One region of the Monashia sp. NPDC004114 genome, then DNA from elsewhere that is predicted to be linked to it. Evidence: predicted binding sites of a transcription regulator. Region 1 holds the regulator's gene; the other holds the start of a gene.
What was found. Region 1 encodes HspR, which represses chaperone genes until heat shock. Its sites were predicted from a motif close to AAGTTGAGTCNNNNNGACTCAACTT; they were not measured.

Region 1 (15,095 bases):
CGGCAGCTGCGATGGCCGCCATGGGCAACGACACGAGCGTGACGACCTCGGGCACGGCGTCGGTCGCCGGCCGCTCGGCCTACGAGCTCGTGCTCACCCCGAAGTCGAAGACGACCCGGGTCGCGTCGGTCCGTATCGCCATCGACGCCGAGAAGCACGTTCCGCTCCGGGTCCAGGTCTTCTCGACCAAGCTGTCCAACCCCGCCTTCGAGGTCGGCTTCACCTCGGTCGACTTCTCGAAGCCCGAGGCGCGACAGTTCGAGTTCACTCCTCCGGCCGGCACGACCGTCACCCAGTCGGACAGCCTCAAGAAGTCGGCCGGGGCCACGAACGCCGCTCCGCTGAAGGGCCTGTCCTCTGCCGATGCGGTCAAGGCCGCCTCGCAGGTCAAGGTGGTCGGGTCCGGCTGGAGCACCGTCGTCGTGGCGCCGCTCTCGACTGCGACCGGCGCCTCGGGCACGTCGGGCGCGGCGGGCTCGGGCTCCTCGGGACCGGCGGGTGACCTCACGAAGCAGCTGAACGGCATACTCAAGGCGCTCCCGACGACGTCGGGCACCTGGGGCAGCGGCCATGTCCTCGAAGGCACGCTCTTCTCGGCGGTCATCACCGACGACGGACGCGTGGCAGTGGGCGCGGTGGCACCCGACCAGCTGTATGCCGCACTGGCGGCGAAGTGACCGAGGCCCGAGCCACGTCGGCCCCCGCCCGTGATCTCGCGATCACGACGCACGGACTGACGAAACGCTTCCGGGACAAGGCGGCCGTCGACAGCGTCGACCTGGTGGTCCCGAGGGGGTCGGTCTACGGCTTCCTCGGGCCCAACGGATCCGGCAAGACGACCACGATCCGGATGCTCCTCGGCCTGGTGCGGCCGACGGAGGGCACGAGCACCCTTCTGGGACAACCGATCCCGGGATCGGCGCAGGCCGTCCTGCCGCAGGTCGGGTCGCTCGTCGAGGGTCCTGCCTTCCACCCGTACCTGTCCGGCCGGGCCAACCTGCGGCGTCTCGACGCCGCCGACCTGACCGCCGACCCGCACACGACGGCCAAGCGGGTCGATGCGGCCCTCGACCGGGTCGGGCTGCTCGCCGCGGCCGGCAAGCGCTACCGGGCCTACTCGCTCGGGATGCGTCAGCGCCTGGCCATCGCGGCTGCGTTGCTGGTCCCCCGCGAGCTGCTCGTCCTCGACGAGCCGACGAACGGCCTTGACCCACAAGGGACTCGCGAGGTTCGTCACCTCGTCGCCTCGCTCGCGTCCGAGGGTGCGACCGTCTTCGTGTCGAGCCACCTGCTGTCGGAGGTCGAGCAGATGTGCACCCACCTCGGCGTCATGAGCGATGGACGCCTCGTCGCCCAGGGGTCGTCGACCGAGGTCAGGGGCGGGGCCGCGCCCGTCGCGCGGGTCCTCACCGACCAGCCGGGCGAGGCGGCGCGCATTCTCGGCGAGCTCGGGCTGATCGCGGTGGAAGCCGTGCCGGGCGGCGTCAGGGGGACGCCCGACGGCGTCGCACCCGAGAAGATCGTGTCCGCGCTCGTCGAGGGCGGCGTCGGCGTCAAGGAGTTCACCGTGACGAGCCCGAGCCTGGAGGACCTGTTCGTCGCGCTCACCGGGGAGGGTTTCGATGTCAGCGGTTGAGAGCGTCGCACCGGTCGAGCCGGTGGCCGCAGCACCTCGCCCGCGCGCCCGGTGGTTCTCGACCCGGCTCCTTCGGTCGGAGCTGCGGCTCATCGCCGGCCGCCGTCGCAACCAGATGGGGCTGCTCGTCCTCGCGGCGGTGCCGATCCTCATGGCCATCGCCGTGCGGATCTCCACGCCCCGCGAAGGACGTGGCCCCGACTTCCTCTCGTCGATCACCTCGAACGGGCTCTTCGTCCCGCTCGCGGCGCTCGGCGTCGAGATCGGACTGTTCCTGCCTCTGGCCATCGCGATGCTCTCGGGCGACTCGGTGGCGGGCGAGGCGAACCTCGGGACGCTGCGCTACCTGCTCACCGTCCCGGTCGGGCGCACGCGCCTGCTCGCGGTCAAGTACGCCGCGCTCGTCATCGGCGCGCTCTGGGGCGTGGCCGTGGTGACGGTCGCCGGGGCGATCATCGGGATCGCGCTCTTCGGCACCGGCGACATGCCGACGCTGTCCGGCACCGAGCTGTCGTTCGGGGCCGCGGTGTGGCGGGTCGTGCTGGTCAGCCTGTACGTAGCCGCGGGCCTCGCCGCCCTCGGCGCGGTCGGGCTGTTCATCTCGACCCTCACCGAGCAGCCCCTGGCCGCGACGGTCGCGCTGATGATCTTCACGATCCTGTCGTGGATCGCGGACTCTGTGCCGCAGATCTCCTGGCTCCATCCGTGGCTCATCGTCGACCAGTGGGGCGCGTTCGCCGACATCATGCGCGACCCGCCGTTCTGGGACAACGTGGCCCGTGGTCTGTGGGTCGACCTCGGGTATGCCGTCGTGTTCTGGCTCCTCGCCTGGTCACGCTTCGCCGGCAAAGACATCACCAGCTGACGCATCCAACCCCTGTCGAGTGGTCGCCCGCTCACACCAGCCCCCGACATACCGAGACGAAGCGGCCACTCGACCAGGCCAAGCCCTCTGGAACCTACCCAGCCTCCGGTCGGATTACCGTCGAGTGGTCGCCCGCTCACACCAGCCCCCGACTTACCGAGACGAAGCGGCCACTCGACGATGCCGGACCCGGGGCGCGGGGGGCGGCATACGGTGCGGTGTCAGCGCGGCGTCAGCTGAGCGTGAGGGCCTCGCCGGTGTCGTCGACGTCGACCTTCACGGTCGAGCCGTCGCGGACGTCACCCGCGAGCAGCGCCCGGGCAAGGCGGTCACCGATCTCGCGCTGGACGAGCCGCCGCAGGGGCCGCGCACCGTATGCCGGGTCGTAGCCCCTGCTCGCCAGCCACTGCCGCGCCGCGTCGGAGACATCGAGCGTGATCCGGCGGTCCGACAGCCGCGTTGCGAACGAGCGCACCTGCAGGTCGACGATGTGGGCGAGGTCGTCCTGGCTCAGCGCGTCGAACACGACGATCTCGTCGAGCCGGTTGAGGAACTCGGGCTTGAACGCCGTGCGGACGACCGCCATGACCTCCTCGCGCTTCTCGTCCGGGCCAAGCGTCGGGTCGACGAGGAACTGGGACCCGAGGTTGCTGGTCATGACGAGGATGACGTTGCGGAAGTCGACGGTGCGACCCTGCCCGTCGGTCAGCCGGCCGTCGTCGAGCACCTGCAGCAGGATGTCGAACGTCTCGGGATGCGCCTTCTCGACCTCGTCGAGCAGCACGACGGAGTAGGGCCGGCGTCGCACTGCCTCGGTCAGCTGGCCGCCCTCCTCGTAGCCGACGTAGCCCGGGGGCGCGCCGATGAGGCGGGCGACGGCGTGGCGCTCGGAGTACTCCGACATGTCGATGCGGACCATCGCGCGCTCGTCGTCGAAGAGGAAGTCGGCCAGGCTCTTGGCGAGCTCGGTCTTGCCGACGCCGGTCGGGCCGAGGAACAGGAACGACCCGGTCGGGCGGTTCGGGTCGGACACGCCGGCCCTCGTGCGGCGGACGGCGTCCGACACCGCGCGGACGGCCTCGGCCTGCCCGATGAGCCGGGCGCCGATGTGCTGCTCCATGTGCAGCAGCTTCTCGGTCTCGCCCTCGAGCAGCCGGCCGGCCGGGATCCCGGTCCAGGCCGAGATGACCTCGGCGATGTCGTCGGCGCCGACCTCTTCCTTGACCATCGGCTCCTCGTCATGGACGGCCCGGGCCTCGCGCTCCTGGGCGAGCTCGAGGTCCTTCTCGAGAGCCGGGATGTCGCCGTAGAGGATCTTCGAGGCGGCGCCGAGGTCGCCCTCGCGCTGCAGCCGGTCGGCCTGGGTCCGGAGGTCGTCGATGCGCGCCTTGAGGTCGCCGACCGCGTTGAGCCCGGCCGTCTCGGCCTCCCAGCGAGCGGTCAGCGCGGCGAGCTCCTCGGACTTGTCGGCGAGGTCCTTGCGCAGCCGCTCGAGCCGGTCCCGCGAGGCGTCGTCGGTCTCCTGCTCGAGCGCGAACTCCTCCATCTTGAGCCGGTCGACGGTGCGGCGGAGCTCGTCGATCTCGACGGGGCTCGAGTCGATCTCCATGCGCAGCCGGGACGCTGCCTCGTCGATGAGGTCGATCGCCTTGTCCGGCAGCTGTCGTCCGCTGATGTACCGGTCCGACAGAGACGCAGCCGCCACGAGCGCCGAGTCGGCGATGGTCACCTTGTGATGAGCCTCGTAGCGCTCCTTCAGCCCGCGCAGGATGGCGATGGTGTCCTCGACCGAGGGCTCGCCGACGAAGACCTGCTGGAACCGCCGCTCGAGGGCGGCGTCCTTCTCGATGTGCTGGCGGTACTCGTCGAGCGTGGTCGCCCCGACGAGCCGCAGCTCACCGCGGGCGAGCATCGGCTTGAGCATGTTGCCCGCGTCCATCGCGCCCTCGCCACCGGCGCCCGCGCCGACGACCGTGTGCAGCTCGTCGATGAAGGTGATGATCTGCCCGTCCGAGCCGGTGATCTCGTCGAGCACGGCCTTGAGCCGCTCCTCGAACTCGCCGCGGTACTTCGCCCCCGCGAGCATCGCACCGAGGTCGAGCGAGTAGAGCGTCTTGTCGCGCAGGCTCTCGGGCACGTCGCCCTCGACGATGCGCTGCGCGAGGCCCTCGACGACCGCGGTCTTGCCGACTCCTGGCTCGCCGATGAGGACAGGGTTGTTCTTGGTGCGTCGCGAGAGCACCTGGACGACGCGCCGGATCTCGGCGTCACGCCCGATCACGGGGTCGAGCTTGCCCTCACGGGCACGGGCGGTGAGGTCGGTGCCGTACTTGGCGAGGGCCTCGTAGGTCCCCTCAGGGTTGTCAGACGTGACAGGGCGGCCACCGCGCAGCTGTGGGATGGCCTTCTCGATCGCGTCGGCGTCGAGGCCGAACTGCCCCGTGCGCGCGAGCGCGAGCAGCAGGTGGTCGGTCGAGACGTAGGAGTCGCCCATGGCCGTCATGTACTGCTGCGCCTGCTGGATCGCGGCGAGGGCGGTGCGCGAGAGCTGGGGCTGCTGGGCTCCCCCGGTGACCTGGGGCAGCGCGGCCATCGCCTTCTCGGCTGTCTCGGTGGCCAGCGCCACGCTCGAGCCCGCCGCCTGGAGCAGCGCGGGGGTGGTGGTGCCGGACTGGGCTGCCAACGCGAGAAGCAGGTGTGCCGGCTCGATGTTCGGGTGGTGCTTGCCGGCGGCGGTCGTCGCGGCCTGCGCGAACGCCTCCTGCGCCTTGTTGGTCAGCTGAAGGTCCATGCGTCCTCCTGGTCGGGAATGAAGATCGTTGGCGACAACCGAGCAACAGTTGAGTCTATTCCGCTCAACTTTGGGAGCGGAGCGCTGGGATCGTCACGCGTTCGGGTCGGGGTCGTACCACCCGTCGTTCTCCTCGGCCAGCGCCTCGAAGCGGGCGGCATACGCCTCGTCGTCAGGGGTACGCACGTACACCGCCCACTCGTGGTCGTCCGAGTCGTCTTCTCCTGCAAGGGCTTCGCGCACCACATGCACTTCCGCGAAGCCCTCGGAGTCCAGGTCGTCCGCGATCTCCTCTGCGACGTCCCGGTCGGGAAACACCAGCAGGTGCTCTCGCTCGGCCGGGTTGCCGCCACCCTCCCTGTGGTCCACCCAGCCAGACTAGGCAACGTCGGCCGGCTCGTGAACCGCTTCGGCGCCCTCACGCCACCCGAACGCGGTCGCCGGCCGCACGGGCACCGCCCACTTGGGCTGGACCTGCTCACGTGAGGACGTCCGCGCGACCCACCTGCGCACATGTGGTGCCGCATGGTCGAACCACCATGCCCGCTCGTCGTGCCACCACTGGGTGTAGCCGGCACGCTGAGCCGGTATGCCGTCCCGGAGCCGACGGGCAGCGCCGTGCGGGCCGGGCGCGGCCACCCCCGCCGACGGCGCCAGTCCGAGGAGCTGCCCTACCGCGTCCGCGATGCGTGCGTGGCCTTCGGGCGAGGGGTGCACCCGGTCGGCCGACCAGAGGGCCGGATGTTGCCAGTCCGCCAGCGACGCAAGATCGAGCAGGGTCGCGCCGTGACGCCGGGCAATCTCGCGAATCCCGTTGTCGAAAATGGAAACCCGTGCACGGACGGGGCGAAGCACCAGGGAGACGATGGGCGCCCAACCGGTGAGCAGCACGACGTGACCAGCGGTCCCGGCCACACGGCATACGGCGTCCTCGAGCGGGTCGAGAACCTCGTCGCGACGCAGTACCGGACGGAGCAGGTCGTTGCCGCCTGCCCAGATGGTGACGACGTCGGGGCGCATCGCGATCGCCGGTTCCACCTGCTCCGCGGCGACGTCGACGGTGCGCTTCGCCCGGAGTGCGAGGTTCGCGTACTCGGTCCTCGGTTCAGGGACCGCGAGTCGCGCTGCGACGATGTCGGCCCAGCCGCGAAAGCCGTTGGGGCAGCTCGGGTGCGGGTCGCCGACCCCCTCGGTGAGGGAGTCGCCCAGCGCGACGAACCTGCTCACGACCGGCACCATACGGTCGGACTCGCGCAAGGAGGCCAGCGTCGACATGACGGCCAGCCGACGGTTCGGCGAACACTCGTCGACGATCGCCGCACCACCCTTGCGTCAGAGGTGGGCCCTCGGGAGACAGTGACCCGGTGGCGGGGCGTTTCGTAGTGGTCGGCGACTCCTTCTCAGAGGGAGTCGGTGACCCGAACCTCCTCTACCCCAATGGGTTTCGCGGGTGGGCAGACCGGGTCGCCAAGCAGCTGGGTCGCGACGACAAGCGGTGGGAGTATGCCAACCTCGCGATCCGCAGCAAGCTGCTTGACGAGGTGGTCGACGATCAGCTCGAGCCGGCTCTGGCGATGGAGCCCACGCTCATCTCGTTCTACGCGGGCGGCAACGACATCCTGTCCCTGCGCACCGACATGGACGGGCTCGTGCAACGGTACGAGGCGGCGCTCGTCAGACTGGTCGACAGCGGTGCCCAGGTCCTCGTCTTCACCACCTTCGACACGAGGACGACCTTCCTGCTCGAACCGCTGCGCCGCCGGATCCTGGTGTTCAACGACGCCGTGCGTCGGCTGGCCGAGGAGCACGGTGCGGTGCTGCTCGACCACACCCTGATGCGGGAGTACGACGACCCCCGGCTCTGGGCCTTCGACAAGATCCACATGTCGCGCCAAGGGCACAAGCGGATGGCGGCCTTCGTGCTCGCCTCCCTCGGGATCCCGCACACCGTGCGGGTGAAGGAGCTCGGCCCCCGCGAGCGCCGTCCCTGGCGGACGGCCATCGGCGACGAGCTGCTCTTCGTCCGGTCGGAGGTGGTGCCGCTGGTCAGGAGGAGGATGCGGGGCGTGCGCGACGGCGACGCCGCGCTGCCGAAGTGGCCGGTCCCGATCCGGCCCGCCAAGGGGATGAAGCGCCTCGCCGCCACCCATTCCGGGGCGGCGCTGGCGCAGCGCTCGGGACGGCACCGGGTCGGCTGACGTCGAGCGAGCGCGCAAGGCGCGCGGGTGTGGGTCAGGCGTGCATCGGCTCCTCGCCGGTCTCGACCACGCGCCTCGCGAGCTCGCGCAGCTTGATGTTCCGGTGCAGCGATGCCTGCCGGAGCATCTCGAAGCCCTGGACGGCCGTCACCTTGTGCCGCTCGATGAGCACGCCGACGGCGTGGCCGATGGACCGGTGGCTCTCGATCGCCTGCTGCAGCTGCCGCTCCCTGGCGTCCGCGTCCCGCCGGGCGAGCACACGGTCGACCGCGTGGGCGAAGCTCCGTGCGAGCAGGTCGCCGACGATCGCCTCGTCCACGCTCACGAGACGGACCGCGCGGAACTGCACCCAGACCCGACAGGTCGACGACGCGCTCGACGGGGTGAGCAGAAGCCCGGTGCGGACCGGGTCGGGCTCGCCCGCGACCACGGGCGCCCGCACCCGGGCGGGCTGTGCGGGCTGGACGGGCTGGGAGGAAGGAGACAACAGGTCCCGTATGCCGCTGGGCAGGCTCTCGGGGTCCGCGACCCCATCGAGCGTGAAGAGCAGGTCGGCCTCGCCTGCCGTGACCCGCACGGCGGCGGCTCCGTCGAACAGGACGCTGAACCCGGCGACCGCGGCGACGACGACCTGCTCGAGCTCGGCGGCCGCCTCGAGCTCGAAGGCCAGGGACGCGGCCCGGTCGCGGCGCTCGCGCGCCTCCTGGTCATGCTGGGCCGGCCGGCGCAGGACCGCGCCGAGGCGGGCTCGCAGCTCGGACAGGACGAACGGCTTGATGAGGTAGTCGTCGGCGCCGCTCTGGAAGCCGCTCACCCGTGCCTCTGCACCGGCGCGGGCGGACAGCAGCACGACGGGCACCTCGGCCGTCGCCGGGTCCGCGCGCAGCTCATGGACCAGGGCGTTGCCGTCGAGGCGAGGCATCATCACGTCGGCAAGGACGACGTCGGGGCGGCGAGTGCGGGCCAGGGCCAGCCCCTGCAGGCCATCGGCCGCCGCGGTGACGTCGTAGTCGTCCCCGAGGGCGTCGACGAGGTATCTCCGCAGGTCAGGATGGTCCTCGACGATGAGCAGGCGTGGCTTGGCGCCGGCCCCCGAGCCGGCCCCCGAGCCGGCAGCCGTCTCGGCGGCAGGATCGGCCGCCACCGTCTGGAGGGTGACCTCGTCGATGAACGACTCGAGCGGTCGGCGCGTGATCGACTGCCCGTGGCTCCCGTCCGTGGGCGGGGTCGGCATCGTCACCGGCAGCTCGACCGAGAAGGTGCTGCCGACGCCGCGCTCGGACCGAACCGCGATCCGGCCACCCATGAGCTCGACGAGCTCGCGGGTGAGGGACAGCCCTATGCCGGCGCCGCCGCGCGAACGCCCCGTCGCCGGCGCGAGCTGCTGGAAGCGCTGGAAGATCCGGTCCACGTCCTCGGCCGCGATGCCGACGCCGGTGTCGGACACACTGACCTCGAAGCCGTCGCCGACGGGGCGGAGCACGACCGAGATCGATCCGTCGACCGTGAACTTCACCGCGTTCGAGAGCAGGTTGAGCACGATCCGCTCGTACATCTCGACGTCGAGGTAGGCCGCGGACGGCAGGTCGGCGCAAGACACCGAGAGCGCCAGACCGGCGCGGGCGACCGCCGGGCGGAACCCGTCGGCGAGGCCTCGGGTCACGGCCGAGACGTCGGCCTCGGAGGGGTGCGGCTGCACGACACCCGCCTCGAGCCTGGTCAGGTCCAGGAGCCGGTCGACGAGGGAGATGAGCCGGCCGCTGTTGCGCTCGATGAGGGACAGCCGCTCGCGATGGACGTCCGGCAACGGGGTCCGGACGTCCTCGAGAGCGTCGTGGGCCGGGCCTGCGACGAGCGTCAGGGGTGTGCGCAGCTCGTGGCTCACGTTCGCGAAGAAGGTCGACCTCGCGGCGTCGAGGTCGGCCAGGGCGCTGGCCCGTCGGCGTTCCTGCTCGAGCCGTTGCAGCCCGCCGAGCGCGGTCGCCACGTGCGTCGCGCAGGTCTCCACGTGTCGCTCCAGGCTCGCATCCCACGGCCGCAGCGGGTTGGGCTCGACGTCGAGACTGCCGACGGCCTCGGTGCTGCCCGGCTCGCGCACCGCGACCGACCGCAGGTCACGGGTGCTTCGATCGCCAAGCTGGTCACCGGCGAGCACGAGGTCGACCGACAGGTGGTCGGCCAGGCCGGCACCCATGGTCCGTTGCACGGCGGCGCGCACGCCGGAGGCGTCCTCGGCGCCTGCGAGTGCCGCGACGAGCTCGGCAGCGCAGCGCGCTCGGCGGTCGGCCACCACCGTGTCGGTGGTCTCGACGGCCACGTTGAGCACGCCCTCGACCGTGCCGTCCGGGCCGTGGATCGGGCCATACGTCCAGGTGAAGAAGGCCTCCTCGAGGAAGCCGCGCCGGTCGACCACGAGGCACTGGTCCTCGGACCACGTCGCGGGCGCACCGGACATGACTCCCGAGAACATCGGCGCGATGACATCCCACACCTCGGGCCACACGTGCGCGACCGGCTGGCCGAGAGCGTCAGCGTGCTTCGCCTGACCCAGGAGCACGAGGTAGGCGTCGTTGTAGATCATGCGCAGGTCCGGGCCCCAGGAGACCAGCATGGGGAACCGGGACGACAGGCAGATGCCGACGGCGGTGGCGAGGGTCTGTGGCCACGCGTCGATCGGCCCGAGCGGGGTGGCCGACCAGTCATGAGCGGCGACGAGCCGCCCCATCTCGGTGTGTGGGGCGAAGTGAGCCCCTGGAGCAGAGGCGAGAGGCGAGGGGCTCTCGTGATCAGGTGTCACGCGGGACTTTCCGGGGTCTGGCCACCCGAGTCGGGCAGGCCGGACTGACGGCCCCGTTGCTTGAGGCGCGGCCATCCTTGCACAGACCGCGGGCGCGCGCTGCCCCGGCTGGACCCCTTGGTCCACAAGCGAACCCGGCGGGTCAGCGGTCCTCTTGCCGCCAGACGACGAGAGCCTGCGAGGCGGGCGACCGCGGCGGGCGCTGCCCGGGCCGCATCGGCACGACGTCGCCGCGCAGCCCGACCGCGAAGACCCGCGGGGGCTGGGCGAGCGCGGCACGGGTGGCCTCGAGCTCGGCCGTGAGCTCGTCGACGCGACTGCGCAGGGCCTCGACGTGGTTCTCGAGCTCGAGGATGCGGTGGATGCCAGCGAGCGAGACGCCTTCCTGGGACATCCGCTGCACCTCGCGCAGCAGCGCCACGTCACGGGTGCTGTAGCGACGGCCGCCGCCGCGCGTGCGCGACGGCGAGACGAGGCCGAGCCGGTCGTACTGGCGCAGCGTCTGCGCGTGCATCCCGGCCAGCTCGGCCGCGACGGAGATGACGAACACCGGGGCGTCGTCGTCGTGCCCAGCGGGTCGTGGGTTCCTACGCGCCATCGTCGTCACCTGCCTTCCGTCTGTCGTGCGTGATGGGGGCCGTATGCCGTCAGCCGCGGGCGCGCTGGAACAGCTCCGCCCGGGGGTCGTGACCGTCCTCGGCGGCGGCCATCTTCTCGATCGCCTCGCGGGCCTCGTCGGTGAGCCGTTGGGGCACGACGACCTGGACCTTCGCGAGCAGGTCGCCGGTGTGGTCCCCTCGTCTGACGCCGCGGCCCTTGACCCGCAGCACGCGGCCGCTGGGGGTGCCTGCGGCGATCTTGACCTTGACCGAGCCGCCATCGAGCGTCGGCACCGGCACGGTCGCACCGAGCGCCGCCTCCGCGAAAGTGACGGGCAGGTCGACCGTGAGGTTGTCGCCGTCGCGGCCGAAGACCGGGTGGGTGTCGACCGAGACCGCCAGGATGAGGTCGCCGGCCGGAGCGCCGGGGTCACCGGGCCGGCCCTTGCCGCGCAGCCGGATCTTCTGTCCGTCCTTGACCCCAGCCGGAATTCGCGCGTTGATCCGCCCGAGATCGGGCGAGCTCAGCGCCACGGTCGCGCCCTCGACCGCGTCGCGGAAGCCGATCCGGGTCGAGGCGCTCACGTCGGCGCCCGGGCGCGGGCCCGCCGCGGCCCCGAAGTCGCCATAGCCCGGGGCGCCGCCGCCGAACATCTGCCCGAGGATGTCCTCGAGGTTCGGCTGGCCAGCGCCTCCGGTGCTGAAGCGCACTCGCTGCCCACCGGGAGCGCCGCCGAACGCCGAGAAGATGTCCTCGAAGCCCGGCCCGCCGCCCGGGCCGCCCGCAGTGAAGCGGGCGCCGCCGTGCGACATCGCGCGGATCGCGTCGTACTCGCGGCGCTGCTCGGGGTCGGACAGGACGGCATACGCCTCCCCGACCTCCTTGAACCGCTCCTCGGCCTTCGCGTCGCCGACGTTGTGGTCGGGATGCAGGTCGCGCGCCAGCTTGCGGTACGTCTTCTTGATCGTCGCCGCGTCGGCGTCCTGGGACACGCCGAGGGTCGAGTAGAAGTCCTTCTCGAACCAGTCCTGGCTAGCCATGGCGCGCCTCCTTGTCCTCGCGTGGCCGCATCGTCGTGATCGTCGTGGTCCTCACATCATGATGTATGCCGCTGGGGCCGCCCCGCACGACAGCTCGGGCGGGGCGTGCCCCAGCAGGAAGCCGCTCAGCCGGGGTCGGCAACCGACACCCGGGCTGCACGGACGAGACGCTCGCCGATCCGGTAGCCCGGCTGGAGCACCTGCACAACAGTCGTACCCGTCGCGCCCTCCGGAAGGTCGGCCTCCACGTGCATGAGCGCCTCGTGGATGTTCGGGTCGAACTCCTGACCGGCCTCACCGAGCCGCTCGACGCCGTACCTGCCGAGGGTCGACTCGAGCTTGTCCGAGATCGCGGCGAACGGCCCGTCGGCGAGGTCACCGGCCTGGCGGGCCATGTAGATGTCGTCGAGGACCGGCAGGAGCGCCTCGACGACGCTGCCCACGGCGGTGGTGCGGATCAGGTCGCGGTCGCGGTCGACGCGCTTCTTGTAGTTGACGTACTCGGCCTGCAGCCGCTGCAGGTCTGCCAGGTAGGTCATGGCCAGGGCGTCCTCCTGGGCGAGGGCCTCGCCTTCGGACTCGTCGGGGCCGTGGTCGTACTCGTCGTCACCGCCGGGCTCGGACGACGCGCCCGCGCCTCCCTCGTAGTACGAGTGGTGGCGACGGGACCCGTCGGCCAGACCGCCGGCCGCGCCGGGCGGCGTGCCCTCGGGCTCGGAGCCCTCAGGCACGCCGGCCGCGCCGGTGTTCGGGACGTCGGTCACTTGGCGTCCTTGGCCTCGTCCTCGTCGACGACCTCGGCGTCGACGACGTCCTCGTCGGCCGCTGCGCCTGACGACGCACCGGTCGGCGAGCCGTCCTCCGCTCCCGTCGAGCTCGTCGAGCCAGCGGCGCTCGCTGACGCCTGCTCGGCGGCATACAGCGCCTGGCCCATCGCCTGCGACTTCGTGTTGAGGTCCTCGATCTTGGCCTTGATGTCCTCGACCGTCGCCTCGGAGTCCTTCGCGATGGCGGACCTGAGGTCGGCGAGCGACTCCTCGACGGGCGTCCTGACATCGGCCGGGATCTTGTCGCCCGACTCCTTGAGGAAGCTCTCGGTCGAGAACGCGAGCTGCTCGGCCTGGTTGTGCACCTCGGCTTCGTCGCGACGCTTACGGTCCTCCTCGGCGTGAGCCTCGGCGTCCTTGACCATGCGGTCGATCTCGTCCTTGGACAGGGCCGAGCCGCCGGTGATCGTCATCTTCTGCTCCTTGCCAGTGCCCTGGTCCTTGGCAGAGACGTTGACGATGCCGTTGGCGTCGATGTCGAACGTGACCTCGATCTTCGGCACTCCGCGCGGGGCCGGCGCGATGCCGGTCAGCTCGAAGGTGCCGAGCGACTTGTTGTGCTGGGCGATCTCGCGCTCACCCTGGAAGACCTGGATGAGGACCGACGGCTGGTTGTCGTCGGCGGTGCTGAAGATCTCCGACCGCTTCGTCGGGATGGCCGTGTTGCGGTCGATGAGCTTGGTGAACAGGCCACCCTTGGTCTCGATGCCCAGCGAGAGCGGCGTGACGTCGATGAGCAGCACGTCCTTGCGCTCACCCTTGAGGACACCGGCCTGCAGGCTCGCGCCGACAGCCACGACCTCGTCGGGGTTGACGCCCTTGTTGGGCTCCTTGCCGCTCAGCTCCTTGACCAGGTTGGTCACGGCCGGCATACGGGTCGAGCCACCGACGAGCACGACGTGGTCGATGTCCGCGAGCTTGATGCCCGCGTCCTCGATGACCCGGTGGAACGGGGCCTTCGTCCGCTCGAGGAGCTGCTTGGTCATCTGCTCGAACTGGGCGCGAGACAGCGTCTCGTCGAGGTGGATCGGACCCTCGGGCGTCATCGAGATGTACTGCGCCGAGATGTTCGTGGAGGTCGCGGTCGACAGCTCCTTCTTGGCCCGCTCGGCCTCGTCACGAAGACGCTGCATGGCGATCTTGTCCTTGGACAGGTCCTGGCCCGTCTTGTTCTTCACCTGGGTGATGAGGTGCTGGACGATGACGTCGTCCCAGTCGTCACCACCGAGGTGGTTGTCGCCGTTGGTGGCCCGGACCTGGATCGTCGCGAAGCCGTCCTCGGCGTCCTTGCCCACCTCGAGGAGCGAGACGTCGAACGTGCCGCCACCGAGGTCGAAGACGAGGATGAGCTCGTCCTCCTTGCCCTTGTCGAGGCCGTAGGCGAGTGCCGCCGCAGTCGGCTCGTTGACGATGCGCAGGACGTTGAGGCCCGCGATCTCGCCGGCCTCCTTGGTGGCCTGGCGCTGGTGGTCCTCGAAGTACGCGGGCACCGTGATCACGGCGTCGGTGACGGTCTCACCGAGGTAGGACTCGGCGTCGCGCTTCAGCTTCTGGAGGATGCGGGCGCTGATCTCCTGCGCGGTGTAGCGCTTGCCGTCGATCTCCGGGGACTTCCAGTCGGTGCCCATGTGGCGCTTGACCGACCGGATCGTGCGGTCGACGTTGGTGACGGCCTGGCGCTTGGCGACCTCGCCGACGAGCACCTCGCCGTTCTTGGCGAACGCGACGACGGACGGGGTGGTGCGGCCGCCCTCAGCGTTCGTGATGATCGTCGGCTCGCCGCCCTCGAGGACGGCGACGGCCGAGTTGGTCGTACCGAGGTCGATTCCGACCGCACGTGCCATGGGTAACTCCTTGCTGGTGTGGACTCGTGTGAAGAGCGTGTTGGTCTGGGGTCTCGCGCGAACCGCTCGCACGCGGTGCAGGAGGCTCGTGCCCAATCTGCTCCGACCGGCGGGTGCCTGTCAAAACCGCGCTCGCAATTCTTGCGTTCCCTCGGCTCAACTTTGGTCGTCGCGACTTTGTTCCCCGACTCGCCGAGTGATCCCGAGCACGTCGAGCTGACCGCTCGACCGGCTTCCACCCGTCGAGCGGCTCACTCGAGGCGTCTACCGCTGCCGAGCCCGCGCGGCCTGGCGGACCAGGTGCTCGTGCTCGGCGACGTCCGTCGCCAGGCGGGCGGCGTCGGCGTATGCCGTTGCGGCAGCGGGAAGGTCACCGCCGAGCTCGTAGAGGTAGCCGCGGACGGCATACCAACGGTGCCGGTCGCCGAGCACCTCACGCAGCCGGTCCGTCTCGCGCAGCCCGGCGGGTGCGCCCAGCACGTGGCCCACCGCGACCG
Region 2 (15,095 bases), on a different contig from region 1:
CCCCACGCGGTTGGTGTACTCGGCGTAGACCTGCCCGTCGGCGACGGTGGCCTCGCCGAAGATCACGCTGCCGGCGGCTGCCGGGGCGGCATACTCCCATCGCTTCTTGCCGTCGACACCGTAGACGCGCACCTTGTCGGTCGGCACGACGATCTCGGCCCTGCCGTCGCCGTCGAGGTCCGCCGCCGCCACGGTCCAGACGTACTGTCCGAGGCCGTCGATCGTCGCCAGCGCCTTCCCGGTGCGGGAGTCAAGGGCCACCACGGCCGTGTCGGCGGCGACGACGAGGTCCTCGCGGCCGTCGCCGTTGACGTCGGCCTTGACGATCTTGTGGATCTGGCCCGGGGCCGTGGCCTGCCACAGCAGCTTCGGCGAACCGGCGAGCAGCGAGGCTCCGTCGTAGGCGTAGACCCCGTGCGACTGGCCGCCCGCGACGACGTCCTTCGTGCCGTCGCCGTTGACGTCGATGACCACACCGGAGGAGAGGACGCTCTGGAGCGGCGTCACGGACTCCTGCTTGCCGCTGCCCAGGTTGTAGGTACGGATGTTCTGGTCGGTGTCGACCGTGCGCAGCCGCCACCCGTTGTCCTTCAGGTACGCCTGGGCCCAGGCCTGGGACGCCACGACCCCGCGCTGCTCCCACTTCACCGCGCCGTTGTTGCCGGCTAGGGCCGCCAGCCGCGCGTATCGGGTCACGCTGCGGTTGTCGGCGCCGGACGCCGACCTGTCGTCCGTGTAGTCCGCGACGATGGTGCTGTTCACCGCGGTCAGGCCCCACGCGGTCGCGCCGTCCCTGCTCCAGTCGGGGTCCCGTTTGACCGTGCGCGACCACAGCACCGAGGCGGTGCTGCCGTCGAGGGCGCGGATGGTGTTCGCGTTGACGAACAGGCTCGGGTCGAGCGTGTCCTCGCTGACCGCGTACTCCGGCTTGGTGTCCCCCTGCACGTCACCGACCTCGAGGTCGATCGGCAGCGCGTTGATCCGGGAGTCGAACACGGTGCGGGTGCCGTCGGCGATGGAGTAGGCCGCGATCTCGTACCGCACGCCCTCGTTCGGGTCGGACTGCTCCATGGCGACCAGGCGTCCGCGGGACGAGTCGAGCTGGAGCTGGCGCGAGTACAGCCGGTTGGCGCTCTGCCACCTCACGCTCCCGTCTGCGGTGTCGAGCACCAGTGTGTGACCCTCGGGCACGGGGGCCGCAGTGGTCCTCCGGACGTTCCACGACGCGGCGAGCAGGCCGCCGCCCAGTGGCTTCAGGCTCGCCCACCCGGCGGTGTTCGCCTTGGTCTTGCCGGTGTCGTAGGTCCACGTGCTCGACGGGGTGAGGGCGCCGTTCGCGTAGTCGAAGCGGACGCCGGTGAGGGTCACCTTCGAGGTGGCGGGGGCGTTCAGGTTGAACGTCGGGCTGTCGGCCATCACCAGGGTCTTGCCGACGACGGTGATGTTGTAGACGCCGGGGTACACGTTGCTCCAGAGCGTCTTGCCCGTGGCACCGTCAAGCACCGTGACGAAGGTGCCGGTGGGCAGCGGGTAGCCGGCCTTGACGAACGGGCGGAACGGGAAGGTGCCGACGTCGGCCGTGAACACCACGTCCGGCACCCCGTCGCCAGTCAGGTCGCCGGTCGCGTAGCCGTTGTCGGACGCCGGAGTGAAGGGCCCGACGGCGTTGAAGCCCATGACGATTCGGGCCGGGTAGGGCTCCGGCGAGAAGCGCGGCGAGGCGACCGGGAGGTTCCACTCCTGGTAGAAGGAGGTGTTGGTCCGCTCCCACGCCAGCTTCCCGTCCGGGGTGCGCCGCGAGATGTTGCCGAGGGCGTGGAGGGTGAAGTAGTCACCCGCGGGGTCGGCCACCGGAACGGTGACGGCCATGCCCTGCGCGCCCTCGACCGCGCCGCGCACGTTGGCCTTGAGGGCAGGGACCGCATCGAGGGACGCCTGGCTGCTTCCATCGCCGGTCGTCGTGCCCGTGCCCGTGCCCGTGTCCGTGCCCGTGTCAGCACCCGTGGTGGCTGTGTCGGTGCCGGCCATGGTGTCCGCGCCGTTGGTCGGCGAGGCGCCCTGCGGGTCGTAGGTCCGGTCGGCGAGGTCGCCGTACGGGTCGAGCTGCAGGCGGGCTGCGAGCTCCTGGGTCTGGGTGTCGGTCAGGACAAGCAGGTCGCCGTCGTCGGCGGTGGCCGCCGACGGGGACAGGCCGAACGCGAGCCCCGCGGCGACGAGGGCGCAGGCCAGGCCGGTGGTTCTGGTCTTGTTCATGAGGTTGCCTTCTGCGAGAAGCGGATTGCCGAGCCGTCGGTCAGGACGGTCTGGTTGAAGGAGTACTGGAGGGCGTCGCTGCCGGCCTGGTTCTCCATGCCGACGGTCGCCGAACCGCCCAGCTCCAGCGCGTTCCCCGCGATGTCCTTGTACTGCAAGGTGATCGCGCCGGTTGCCTCGTCGAACACGGCCTCGAAGGAGACGCGGACGGACGTGTCGGCCGCAAACGCCGCGTTGTTCCACACGATCGCGAAGCGGCGGGAACCGACGGTGCCGCTCGTGGTCGTCTGGACGCTCGACTTCTTGTCGAGGACAAGGTCGTCCCAGAGAACCGCGAGAATGCCGTTCGGCTGGGCTGCGGCAGGAAGCGCCGTGTTCGAGTAGTCGCCGAGGCGCGGCTGGAGGAAGTTGACCAGACCGTTCGTGGTGACCGACGCGCTGGTGTACGAGACGCCGTAGTACTTCACGGGGAACGGCAGGGCGACCGTCGCGGCGTCCTCGTCTCCGCTGATGGAGACCTTGGACGACCCGTTGACCCAGGAGTACGTGGCCGGGGCGCAGCTGACAGTGCCGCCGGCATCAGTGCGGTTCGGCACCTGGGCCGTGGTGCTCTCGTCACCGTCGACCGTCAGGGCACCGGCATACACGCCGTTGCAGAGCACCGGAGCGGCGGGACGCGCGTTGAGGGTGAACGACCCCTCGGCGACGTCGGGGAAGGTGAACCTGCCCTGCGTGTCGGTGGCCACCTCGGGAAGCGGCGTGCCCGCAATCGAGACGGCGGCCTTGGCCAGCGGCTTGCCGGTGACGTCGAGCACCGTCCCGGTGACGCTGTGGTGGGCAACCGGGTCGAGCCCGAAGTCCTTCGTGGTGTCGCCACCCGTCACGACGGCATACCCGGACTCGTCGAGGTTCGCGTAGCCGTAGCCGCTCAGGAAGAACGAGTAGGTGCCGGCCGGGAGGACCAGACGGTAGGACCCGTCGGCGGCCGTGGTGACCGTCCGAGTGGTGGTCTCGCCCGACGCAGTCACCGCGATGTTGGCGGCTGCGGCGCCCGACACCTTGTCGGCCACGTGTCCGGTGATGACGGCTGCGGTGTGCGGCGCTGCGTCGACGGCCGCGAGGATGTCGAGCTTGCCCTCACCCCAGACGTTGTTGACATCCGCGGTGCCGCCGCAGTGCGTGTCATCCACGTTGCGTGCGGCCCGGTTGAGCAGCGCACGCGTGGCGTCGATGTTGCCGATCAGCGACGGGGCCTCGGACCACAGGAGCGCCACGGCGCCCGCGACGTGCGGCGTCGCCATCGACGTGCCGTTGAGGTTGCGGTAGGTGTTGTTCGGGAACGCAGAGCGGACGTTGACGCCCGGCGCCGAGATGTTCGGCTTCATCGACCCGTCGACGAGCGAGGGACCAAAGCCCGAGAACGACGCGATCACACCGTTCTGGTCGTAGGCGCCGACGCCGTACGACGGAGCCTGGGAGCCGGGAGCGTGCGCGGTGGAGCAGGTATGGCCGTCACCGTCGTTGCCGGCGGCGAAGGCCTCGAAGATCCCGGCCGCGTTCCACGCCTCGACGATGTCCTGGTAGAAGGTCGTGTCGCCGCCGCCCCAGGAGTTGTTGACGATGTCCGGCGCCAGGTCCGGGCGCGGGTTCTGGCCGTTGTGGTCGGTCGGAGCCAGGATCCACTGGCCCGACTTGAGCAGCGAGCTGTCGGAGCAGCTCGCTGCCTCGCAGCCCTTGGCCGCGATCCACCTGGCGCCCGGCGCGACGCCGATGCCGCCCTGGCCGACCATGGTGCCCATGGTGTGCGTGCCGTGGCCGTTGTTGTCGCACGGGAAGCCACCGGAGGTCGCGCACTGGCCGGTCGGGTCGAACCAGTTGTAGTCGTTGGAGAAGGCGCCGTTGCCGAGGTTGCCGCGGTAGGTCCCCACGAGAGCCGGGTGGTTGTACTGCACGCCGGAGTCGACGTTGGCGATGACGATGCCCTCGCCGGTGGTGCCGTACTGGGACCAGACCTGGTCCGCCTTGATGTCGGCGACACCCCACTCGGGGGTCACGGCCGCGAGGCCTGCCGCGGGTGCGGCGGCAGCCGCGGGTGCCGCGGTGGCCTCGACCCCGTCCAATGCGTAGTGGTGCTCGGAGACGATGCTCGCGACGTCCGGCCGAGCCGCCAGGGCGTCGACGAGGCCGGGGTCGGCGGAGGTGACCTCCAGCGCGTTGGCGATCCAGTACGACTGGTACCCGACCTTCTCCTTGTCCAGGTAGGACCGCAGTGACCTTTGGCTCGATGCGGCGTTGGCGCGCAGCGCGGCGTATGCCGCGGTCGCCTTCTCCGCATGGCCGTGGCCGGCCTTGGCACCCGACAGGTCGGCCTTCTGCTTGAGCACGACGAAGAAGGTCGAGCTTCGGCCGGCATCGGTGAGCTGTGTGACGGTGGGATCGACGTGGGCTCCGCCGGTCTCGGCGGTGGCGAGGGCCGTGGCGGCTGGCGCCGACCCGGCAAGCACCGCGACGGCCGCTGCGGCCGCCCACGGCACCGTCCGGCGCCGGGCGCTACTGAACAGATGCATGGGGGTGTTCTTCCTTCGGTGGACGATGCGAGCAGGGATCTGCCCCGCGGTGGTCCCGGTGTGGCTTCGGGCACGGTTTCGATCTCGCCGGCGAGGCTAGGTGGGCGCCGTTACTGGCGAATTACCGAGAGCTCGGGTCCGGCTGCGGTGGAGCCCGAGCGGTCCTGCACGACGCCAGGTCACACGCGCGCTGCGGGCATCGCGTGACGGTGTCGCTCGGGCAGTCGATGGACAGGCTCGGACGGATCCTGCGCCCGCGTAACCTCCCGCCTTTGGACGGAAACAGGCAGGCAAGGGAGGAGTCCACGCAGAACGGCATACCTGCACGTCAATTGACCTTTGCGGGCAGTGACGGGCAGCAACGCTCGACGCAGCCCGAGACGCACTGGGTTCGGGGTTCGAGTCCTTGGCCGCGCTTTCATCAGTGCTGGTCACAGCCTCGCCATGGCCCGAGAGTGCTTGTAGCTCTACGGTTTTCGGCGTCCCAGGGCCGCATTACCGTCCGCTTTGGCCTAGCGGCATACGACCTATCCGGTATGCCGCTGGGCCGGCTCCCGCGCGCGGCTCACCCTTCGCCACCGAACGTGAGCAGGTAGTCGCCGGTGAGGTCGTGCGGGAGCGTGTCCCAGCAGACGATGGTCTCGCCAAGGAAGGGCAGCACCCGGTTCACGGTTCTCGCGACGTCCCACGCGAGGGTCGTCGTGTAGCCGGCGTGGCGGATGTTGGCGACGTTGAGGACGAGGTGGCCGCCCGGCCGGAAGAGGTTGCGGACGTCCCGGACGATCGCGGCCAGGTCCCGAAGGTAGGTGCCGTAGTCCCCGCCGATCCGGGTGTAGGCGGTCAGTGGGTCGTGCGGGTGGTCGTTGGCGGTGAGGTAGGGCGGCGAGGTGAGGCAGAGGTCGACCGGCTCGGTGACGAGCCGGTGCAGGCCCCGCACGTCGCCCTCGATGATGGTCGCTTCGGGGACCCGCGACCGGACGAGCTCGACCCGCTCGGGCAGCAGCTCGACACCGACCGCCAACCTGCCGAGGCGGTGGGCGACTGCGAGGGTCGTGCCGAACCCGGCGAACGGGTCGAGGACACGGTCACCCGGCCGCGAGAGGCGGCTGATGACCTCCGCTGCGAGGCGTTCGGTGAAGTGGACGTCCTCGTCAGCCCCGGCGACCCGCTCGGCCGCGAGCTCTGCGGCGGTCGCGGTGAGGTAGGGCGGCAGACCGTTCGGCCCGTGGTCCGTGGCCGCCGGCGTGCCTTCAGTCATGCGCCCATCTTCGCCCCGGCGTCATCCGGTGACGACGTCGCCCCGGCCTGACGCGAGGTCGCGCGCCCTACCTTGCCCGGCCCGGACGAGCTCGGACTGCGCCCCGGTGAGCTTCATGACTCCCGCGGCAAGGAAGACGCGGGCCAGCAGCACGGTGACCAGACGACGGCGTTCACGCCGCGGCCTCCTGGTTTGCGCGCAAGGGCTTGAGCGCGCCGGCCCACGCCTCGAGCTGGTCGAACATCACTCCGACGTACTGTTTGTGCAGGTCGGCCGGCGTGAAGACCGAGAAGTTCTCGAAGTCGGTGAAGAACGAGAACGCCATCGCCTGCCGGACATGCGCGATCTGGACCTCGCTGAGCACACCGCGCAGGTGCTCGACCGCGCGGGCGGCACCGACGGCGCCATACCCGACCAGGGCGGCTGCCTTGTTGTGCCACTCGGCCTGCAGGTAGTCGATGGCGTTCTTCAGCACACCGCTGGTGGAGTGGTTGTACTCCGGTGTGACGAACACGAACCCGTCGAACTGGGCGACGGTCGCCGCCCACTGCTTGGTGTGTTCGTGCTGGTAGCGGCCCATCGCCGCGGGCAGCGGCTCGTCCAGGTGCGGCAGCGGGTAGTCCAGCAGGTCGACCAGCTCGTAGGTCGCGCGGGAACGGCCCCGGGCCTGCTCGATCACCCAGTCGGCCACCGCCTTGCCATTGCGACCAGGGCGGGTGCTGCCGAGGATGACGGCGATCTTCAGATCCCTCACCGGGCTCCTCCTTCAGATTTGACTTGAATCTTCATGTAACAGCCATGGTCCACCAGATCACATGAATGTTCAAGTCACGGGCGGCGGGGCCCTACACTGGGCGCATGGGTGGAAGCCAGGGGCCGTCGACGCGCAAAGCGCGCTGGCTGACCTCCGACGAGCTGGAGACCTGGCAGGCGTTGAACCTGCTGCTTGCCAGGCTGCCGGCGGCCCTGAGCAGTCAGCTGCAGTGCGACTCGGACCTGGGCTTCGTCGAGTACTACGTCCTGGCCGGCCTGTCCGACCAGCCGGACCGCACGATCCGGATGAGCCGGCTCGCGGTCCTGGCCAACTCCGAGCTCTCTCGGCTCTCTCACCTGATGGCCCGTCTCGAGAAACGCGGCCTGGTGCGCCGCGAGCCCGATCCGAGCGACGGCCGGTTCACCAACGCGATCCTCACCGACGCCGGCTACGACTACCTCGTCCAGGCGGCGCCGGGGCACGTCGAACGCGTACGCGGCCTCGTCTTCGACGCCCTCGACACGGGCGCGCAGCACGCCCTGCGCGACGCAGCCCGCCAGATCCTGGGCCGACTCGATGACGAGACGTGCTGAGCCACGCAGCGAATGACACGGCCCAGGCGACCGGGTGCCCCGTCCCACTGACCCAGCGGGGTGCCCAGATGCCGTGCCATCGGCCGAACGGTGCCACCGGGAACAACAGGCCAGGTCCCAGGGTTGAGTGAGAACAACTCAACTTGTGACAAGGACTCTGATGACCTCGAAACAACTTCCGGTGCTGTTCCTCGACGACGTGGTGCTGTTGCCGGGAATGGTCGTGCCGATCGAGCTCACCGAGGGAGCGCGCGCAGCGGTCGACGCGGCACAGTCCGCCGCCAACGGCGGCACCCCCGAACTCCTCGTAGCACCCCGCCTCGACGGCGCCTACCCCTCATACGGCGTGGTCGCGCAGGTCGAGAAGGTCGGCACGTTCCGCGGCGGCGCACCAGCCGCGGTGTTGCGAACTGGCTCACGTGCGCTCATCCGCGTCGGCGTGACCGGCCCCGGCGCCGCCCTGTGGGTCGAGGCCGAACCGGTCGACCCGACACCTGTGACCGACGAGCTGCGCGCTCTGGCGGGCGACTACAAGAAGCTCGTCGTCGAGCTGCTGCAGAAGCGCGAGGCCTGGCAGATCATCGACTCGATCAACGCCATCACCGACCCCGACCTGCTCGCCGACACTGCCGGCTGGGCGCCGTACCTGTCGACCGAGCGCAAGCACCAGCTGCTCGAGACGCCCGACGTGGCAGCGCGGCTCCCGTTGCTCATCGAGTGGACGAAGACCTACCTGGCAGAGTCCGAGGTCAACGACCAGATCGAGTCCGATGTCCGGGAGTCACTGGAGAAGAACCAGCGCGAGTTTCTGCTCCGTCAGCAGCTCGCCGCGATCCGCAAGGAGCTCGGTGAGGGCGAGCCGGACGGCTCGGACGACTATCGGGCGCGGGTGGAGTCCGCCGACCTGCCTGAGGCTGTCCGTGAGGCGGCGCTGCGGGAGGTCGACAAGCTGGAACGCTCCAGCGACCAGAACCCCGAGGCGGGCTGGATCCGCACCTGGCTCGACACGGTCCTGGACCTGCCGTGGAGCGTGACGACCGAGGATATTGCCGACATCAATGCGGCCCGCGCGGTGCTCGACGAGGACCACCACGGGCTGAACGAGGTCAAGGAGCGGATCGTGGAGTACCTCGCGGTCCGGGCCCGCCGCGCCGAGCGTGGCCTGTCGGTCGTCGGCGGCCGTGGCTCGGGCGCCGTCGTGCTGCTGGCCGGCCCTCCAGGCGTCGGAAAGACATCGTTGGGTGAGTCGGTCGCCCGAGCCCTGGGGCGTAGGTTCGTCCGGGTCGCCTTGGGTGGCGTTCGTGACGAAGCCGAGATCCGCGGCCACCGCCGCACCTACGTCGGTGCGCTCCCCGGCCGTATCGTGCGGGCCATCAAGGAGGCCGGGTCGATGAACCCGGTCGTGCTCCTCGACGAGGTCGACAAGGTCGGCTCGGACTACCGGGGCGACCCGGCCGCGGCGCTGCTCGAGGTGCTCGACCCGGCGCAGAACCACACGTTCCGCGACCACTATCTCGAGCTCGACCTCGACTTGTCCGACGTGCTGTTCATCGCGACCGCGAACGTGCTCGAGACCATCCCACCGGCTCTGCTGGACCGGATGGAGCTGGTGACCATCGACGGGTACACCGAGGAGGACAAGGTCGCCATTGCGCGTGACTTCCTGGTGCCCCGCCAGCTCGAGCGCGCCGCGCTGACCCCGGACGAGCTCACCATCACCGACGACGCGCTGCGGGAGATTGCCGCGAACCACACCCGCGAAGCCGGTGTGAGACAGATGGAGCGGCTGCTGGCCAAGGCATTCCGGAAGGCCTCACTCAGGAACACCCCGGTGGCCATCGACCTGGACGACCTCAAAGACCTCATCGGCCGACCCAGGTTCACCCCCGAGTCGCGGGAACGCACCTCGGTTCCCGGTGTCGCGTCCGGGCTGGCGGTCACGGGAATGGGCGGCGATGTTCTCTTCGTCGAGGCCACCTCGGTCCCCGGCGACAGGCAGAACCTCACCCTCACCGGGCAGCTCGGGGACGTCATGAAAGAGTCCGCGCAGATCGCGTTGTCGTGGGTCCGCGCCCACGCCGACGAGCTCGGCATAGACCCGGCGCAGCTGGACCGACCGGTACACGTGCACTTCCCGGCCGGCGCGGTCCCCAAGGACGGGCCATCTGCGGGCGTAACGATGACAACCGCCCTGGTCTCGCTCCTGACCGGCCGACTGGTGCGGGCCGAGGTCGGCATGACCGGTGAGATCTCCCTGACGGGACGGGTCCTGCCCATCGGCGGCGTGAAGCAGAAGCTGCTCGCCGCGCAACGGGCCGGCTTGACCGAGGTGTTCCTGCCCAAGCGCAACGAGCCCGACCTCGACGACGTCCCGAAGGAGGTCCTGGAGGCGGTGACCGTGAGCCTGGTCTCCGACGTCAAGGAAATCCTCGCCGCCGCGCTCGAGCCCGCGGGTTCGAACAACACAACCACGAGCAGTCCGGCCGCAGCCGCGGCTTGACCGGACGCGCCGGCAGGCCTGCCGCCCGCGGCCGGCGGCCGTGGTCCGTCAACCCATCGGGAGCGTTCAGGCCTTGGAGTGGATGGTGACCGCGTACCCGTCGAGATCGCGGAACGAGAACTGAGTGCCGAACGGCCCTTCGAACAGGTCCTGGGAAATGGCCACGTCCTGCTCGATCAACCGCTGGTGCAGACCGACCACGTCGTCGGCGCGGAACCACACGCCGACGCCTGCCCCGAGCTGGCCGACGGCATCGAGGTCGACGCCCGGGAACGGTTTGCGCACTGCGAACGACACACCGTCTGCGGAGAACACCGCCACCTCCGGATTCGGGGCCGGCAGCCGGTTGAGCCCAACCGTGTTCTCGTAGAACGCCGCTGCGGCGGCAAGGTCGCGGACCTGGAATGACACGAAATCGGGGCCGGTCGTTGTGCTGTTCATGGGGATCGCCTCAATGTCTCTCTAGTAGGGCAGTGTCAACAGTCTGACACTGGCTTGGCCGATATGTCAAACTGTTGACATGAACGAACAGGTGCGCCGCACGGTGCCGGAGGAGTTGGGCGTGTTGGTCAAGGAGACGCAGGCGGTGTTACATCAACGGATGGATGAGGCCCTGCGGCCCCTGGGGCTCAACGTTCCGCAGTACGCGTGCCTTCAGAACCTGCGAGACGATCCGGGCATCACCAGCTCCGATCTGGCCCGCCGCACCTTCGTGTCGCGCCAGTCCATGAACGTCCTTCTTCAGGGACTCGAGAAGCGCGGCCTGGTCGAGCGGTCAGACAAGCCCGGTCCTCGCCGTGAACGTGCGACCGTCCCAACCGCCCGTGCGCTCGGCGTGGTCTCCCAGGCGCACGCGGAGATTGCCGCGATCGCCCAACGCATGACCGCAGGGCTGAGCCCAGCTCAGCGCGCCGACCTTCAGTCGATGCTCACCTCCTGCCGCGACGCCCTCTTGAGTCATGAAAGATGAAGGGCCACCCTGATCACGGTGTGGTTCACCCGCACCCGCTGAGCCTGCTCCGATCAGCCGTGCTGCCAGTGCCGAAGCTTGTCGGGATTCAGCACGATCCAGACGTGGACAACCCTTGTCGCCACGACGCCGAGGGTCACCATCGCGACAAGCTGGCCCAACCTGCGCACGCCAACGCCGGTCCGGCCGTTCACCGCCTCGAGCGTGAGAGTCGCGCCGGCATGTTGGCTCAGCAGGTCCACCACGAACCGTGCGCACTCGTCCGCGCCGTGCCGCGGCTGCACGGCAGCGTCGGCCGAGCGGCCGGTGTCGGTGACGACGCTCGCGTTTGTCGCCAGCAGGTCGCGAAGCGCCGAAACGCTGCCGGCCTCGCACGCCGCGGCGAAGGTGAGGACGACCAGATCCTCGTCGCGTATGCCGCCTGCCGAGTCGGCCGCTCCACCATGCACGTCTGCTCCCTGTGGCTGAAGGTCAGGCGGTCATCGCGGTGATCTTGACGGGGTTCATCATCCATAGCACCTGGTCGATTCCCTCGGTCGAGACGGTGACCGTGAGCGCCGCGAAGACGTCGCCGTCATGGTGCAGCACGGCGACCGGCTGACCGTTCGCCGTGCCCCAGCGCACCTCGACGCCCACCCAGAACCGCGGGGCGAAGGCCCGGTGGAACTTCGCCACCCGCGGCGCGCCGACGACGGGGAACCGCGAGGCGCGCACGGCGCCACCACCGTCGGAGTAGCTGATGGCGTCCTTGGCCAGCAGCCGCTCCAACGCTGCGAGGTCACCAGAGCGGGCTGCGGTGACGAACGCCTCGAGCAGCTCCCGCTGCTGGGTCGCACTGATCTCCCGGCGCTGTTCGGCGGCCAGCCGCCTGCGCGCCCTGCTGACGAGCTGGCGGACCGCAGGCTCTGTGGTCTGCAGGATGCCGGCAAGCTCGTTGTACGGGTAGTCGAACGCCTCGCGCAGGATGTATGCCGCACGCTCAGTAGGCGTGAGCTTCTCCATGACCAGCAGGACGGCAAAACTCAGGGCCTCGCCACGCTCGGCGCCTAGGTACGGGTCGGCACTGGTATCGACCGGCTCGGGCAGCCATGGACCGATGTACGTCTCGCGCCGCGCTCGCGCCGTCTTGAGCTCGTTGATCGCCAACCGGGTCACCGCCGTCGAGAGGTAGGCCACGGGGCTGACGACGGAACCGCGATCCGCCGCCTGCCACCGGATCCACACGTCCTGCACGAGGTCCTCGGCCTCGCTGTGACTGCCCAGCATGCGGTACGCGATCCCTATCAGCCGGGGGCGGACCGCATCGAACGTCGCGGCAGCCTCGTCCAGGTCGTCAGACACCTTGGTCGAGGCCGGTCGCTGCGATGTCCGACTCCAACGACTCGATCGCCCCGATCAGGCTTCTCAAACCTACGACCTCACGTTCCACATCGGTCGGGTCGATCTGCCACTCGGCGGACGGCAGGGCCGCATACACGGACGGCTCGGTCGGCCCGACGAGCTCGAGGCGCGTCTCGACCTCCACCTCGAGGTTGTGCAGGAACTCGTAGTCGCTCATGACTCGCAGTCACTTTCCGGGTGTGGCTCGTGCGGCCCAGTCGTCATAACGGACCTCACCGAGGATGGCGTCGCCGATCGGGACCAGGGACCGTTCGGACAGCTCCGAGCCGAAGTACCTGGCGTGTCGATCGGTCACGACGTCGCGCGGATCGTAGCGAGCGGCAAGAGCCTTACGGAAGAACTCGTCCATCTGGAACTGCTCCGGACCCGCGATGTCGATGCTCCCGTTGAGCGGCTCCCCGACGGCGATGCGGCCCAGGTTCGTGGCCACGTCCTCCCCGGCGATCGGCTGCCACGCCGTGGGTGCGATGTGCACGGTTGTGCCTACGGTGGCATCGTCCGCGATCGCTGGCACGAACTCGTAGAACTGCGTCGCGTGCACCAGCGAGAACGGGACACCCGACTGGCGGATCAGCTCCTCCTGCGCGATCTTGGCCGCGAAGTAGTGGTTCTCCGGCATCCTCTCGGTCCCCACGATCGACAGCCCCACGTGGTGCCGCACACCGGCAGCTGCCTCGGCAGCGAGCAGGTTCCCGGTCGAGGTACGGAAGAAGTCCATCACCGCCTGGGCCTCGAACGACGGCGAGTTCGCCACGTCGACGACGACCTCGGTCCCTTGCAGCACCTCAGCGAGCCCCTCCCCCGTCAACGTGTTGACTCCGGTGTTCGGGGCCGCCGCCACCGCGTCGTGTCCGTGCTCACTGAGCTTCGCCACCAGCTTCGACCCGATCAGGCCCGTACCGCCGATCACCACGATCCTCATCGCATGCCTCTCTGTTTCCGACGGCATCCAGAGCCGCCCGTCAACAGGTAAGACAAGGCAGCCCCCGCACTTGTGACGGACGTGACCCGAGGCCGAGAGTCCCGGCTCCCATGCGCCTCGCCCAAAGCTGTGGGCACCCCACGCCGGGAGGTGCACCTATTTGTGCTCGCGGGTCAGCAGGCCGGTAACGCATGCCGTCACCATCAGAAGCAGACCCCAGCCAATCGCGAGACTGCCTCCTAGTTCGCCGATGCTGCCGAGATGCTCCGGGTAGGCCCGGGCCACGACGCCGAACCACGATGCAGAGAGGGCCGCCGGGATGAAGGCAACGGTCCAGCCCGGGCTCCGAGCCACCAAGGCCCAGGACGCAGCCGCTGCGGAGGCGGCGATAGCGAGGCCAAAACCCGCTTGCATCGGCAGGTGCATCAGACCATTGGTGTTGTCATCCAACGCGCCATCGCGGGCCGCGACCACCATCGTCCAGCCGTACCAGAGTGCCCCGCCGAAAGCCGCCAGCACGAGGAGATCCAGCGGCCAGTAGGCGACACGCCCCAACCCGCGAAGATCCGCGAGCTGCGGCCGCCCGATGCCTGTGACGGCTGCTGAGCCTGCCACGAGGCAGGCCACCACGACCGGACCTGGCGCGGGCCTAACGAGCCCAGCGAAAAGAACCGCCAATGCCACGGCGGCCACCTGCGGGCCGTTCCATCTCTGCGGCCGAACCGCCCATGCCAGCAAAGGCAGTGGCACGAGAGGAGGTGATGTGACCTTCGCCCCTTCACTGCGAAAGCTCAGGGCGTGAGTCTCATTGGAGGGTGCCGAGTTGCCGTGTGCGAACAGGCGGAGCTGCATCTCAAACCTGAGAACGCCGAAGGGAGACCACAGTGTCCAGAGTCCTCATCCCATACGGAACAACCGAGGGCCAGACGGCCCGGATCGCCGAGGTGATCGCCCACATCCTGCGCGAGCGGGGCCACGAGGCAGATCGCCTCGACGTGAAGAGCCTGGCCGACACGATCCCGGACGGCTACGACGGCGTCGTCGTCGGCGCCTCGATACACATGGGCAAGCACGACCGACACGTGGTGCGCTTCGTCCAGAAGAATCTGGACACTCTGGCACGGCTTCCCTCGGCGTTCTTCTCGGTGAGCCTTGCCGCCTTCGGCGACCGGCAGGAGGCGGAGGGGTACGTCGACCAGTTCGAAGAAGAGACCGGCTGGCACCCCGACAAGGTCGCGTTTTTCGGCGGTGCCTTGCTCTACACGCAGTACGGATACATCAAGCGGCACATGATGAAGAAGATCGCCCGGGACAAGCCGGGCCACCTCGGGCTCGACCTCTCCCGGGACTACGTCTACACCGAATGGGACGCCGTCAAACGGTTCGCCGAACACGTCGCTGACCAGTTCGAGGCACCAGCGCCGAGCTGAAGGCACGGGCCCGGCGATGTCGAGAGCCTTCACGCGGCCCATCCCAGCGTGGAGTCCGGGACGACCACGACCTGACGCCATCCTGCCAAGATCGCAGCACGCCCGTGCCAGTCGACGACTTGCCCATGGGCGCTGACCTCACCGATGAGCTCATCCCGGATCCCGACGATTGGGCCGCGATGGCCACGACCCTTCCGGCACCCCCCGAGAGCGTCTGGCGGTGGCTGGCTCAGATGGGAGGCGACCCGCCGAGGAAGGAACACGCCTGATCGCTCGGTCGCGCAACCTGGGCGGCCCACCGTGGATCACTCGTCCGTTTGCATTTCTCCTCGGCGAACCCATGCATTTCGCCATGCAGACCCGCCAGTTTCGCAACCTCAGACGTCGTCTCACCGCAAGCCAATGAGCATCCCGTTGGGGACCGGCCACCGGTCCGGGATGCCGCGG

Region 2: the regulator HspR is predicted to act here: its motif matches at 7,546-7,570, upstream of lon (endopeptidase La).

What each region holds. Positions count from the first base shown of each region.
Region 1 covers NZ_JBSGGK010000017.1:38,120-53,214, forward strand. Annotated here, with positions in the region: gene ACWEOW_RS19375 (LolA family protein) at 1-677, shown strand, start outside; gene ACWEOW_RS19380 (ATP-binding cassette domain-containing protein) at 674-1,636, shown strand; gene ACWEOW_RS19385 (ABC transporter permease) at 1,623-2,501, shown strand; gene clpB (ATP-dependent chaperone ClpB) at 2,734-5,292, opposite strand; gene ACWEOW_RS19395 (hypothetical protein) at 5,386-5,661, opposite strand; gene ACWEOW_RS19400 (SGNH/GDSL hydrolase family protein) at 5,671-6,519, opposite strand; gene ACWEOW_RS19405 (SGNH/GDSL hydrolase family protein) at 6,657-7,490, shown strand; gene ACWEOW_RS19410 (ATP-binding protein) at 7,525-10,287, opposite strand; gene ACWEOW_RS19415 (heat shock protein transcriptional repressor HspR) at 10,430-10,885, opposite strand; gene ACWEOW_RS19420 (DnaJ C-terminal domain-containing protein) at 10,935-11,927, opposite strand; gene ACWEOW_RS19425 (nucleotide exchange factor GrpE) at 12,053-12,691, opposite strand; gene dnaK (molecular chaperone DnaK) at 12,688-14,598, opposite strand; gene ACWEOW_RS19435 (RNA polymerase sigma factor) at 14,863-15,095, opposite strand, start outside.
Region 2 covers NZ_JBSGGK010000006.1:135,457-150,551, forward strand. Annotated here, with positions in the region: gene ACWEOW_RS10055 (FG-GAP repeat domain-containing protein) at 1-2,253, opposite strand, end outside; gene ACWEOW_RS10060 (S8 family serine peptidase) at 2,250-4,820, opposite strand; gene ACWEOW_RS10065 (DNA methyltransferase) at 5,386-6,078, opposite strand; gene ACWEOW_RS10070 (hypothetical protein) at 6,100-6,231, opposite strand; gene ACWEOW_RS10075 (NADPH-dependent FMN reductase) at 6,251-6,832, opposite strand; gene ACWEOW_RS10080 (MarR family winged helix-turn-helix transcriptional regulator) at 6,937-7,425, shown strand; gene lon (endopeptidase La) at 7,586-9,925, shown strand; gene ACWEOW_RS10090 (VOC family protein) at 9,992-10,366, opposite strand; gene ACWEOW_RS10095 (MarR family winged helix-turn-helix transcriptional regulator) at 10,446-10,895, shown strand; gene ACWEOW_RS10100 (hypothetical protein) at 10,949-11,344, opposite strand; gene ACWEOW_RS10105 (RNA polymerase sigma-70 factor) at 11,367-12,236, opposite strand; gene ACWEOW_RS10110 (hypothetical protein) at 12,229-12,453, opposite strand; gene ACWEOW_RS10115 (SDR family oxidoreductase) at 12,463-13,218, opposite strand; gene ACWEOW_RS10120 (hypothetical protein) at 13,375-13,833, opposite strand; gene ACWEOW_RS10125 (flavodoxin domain-containing protein) at 14,103-14,648, shown strand.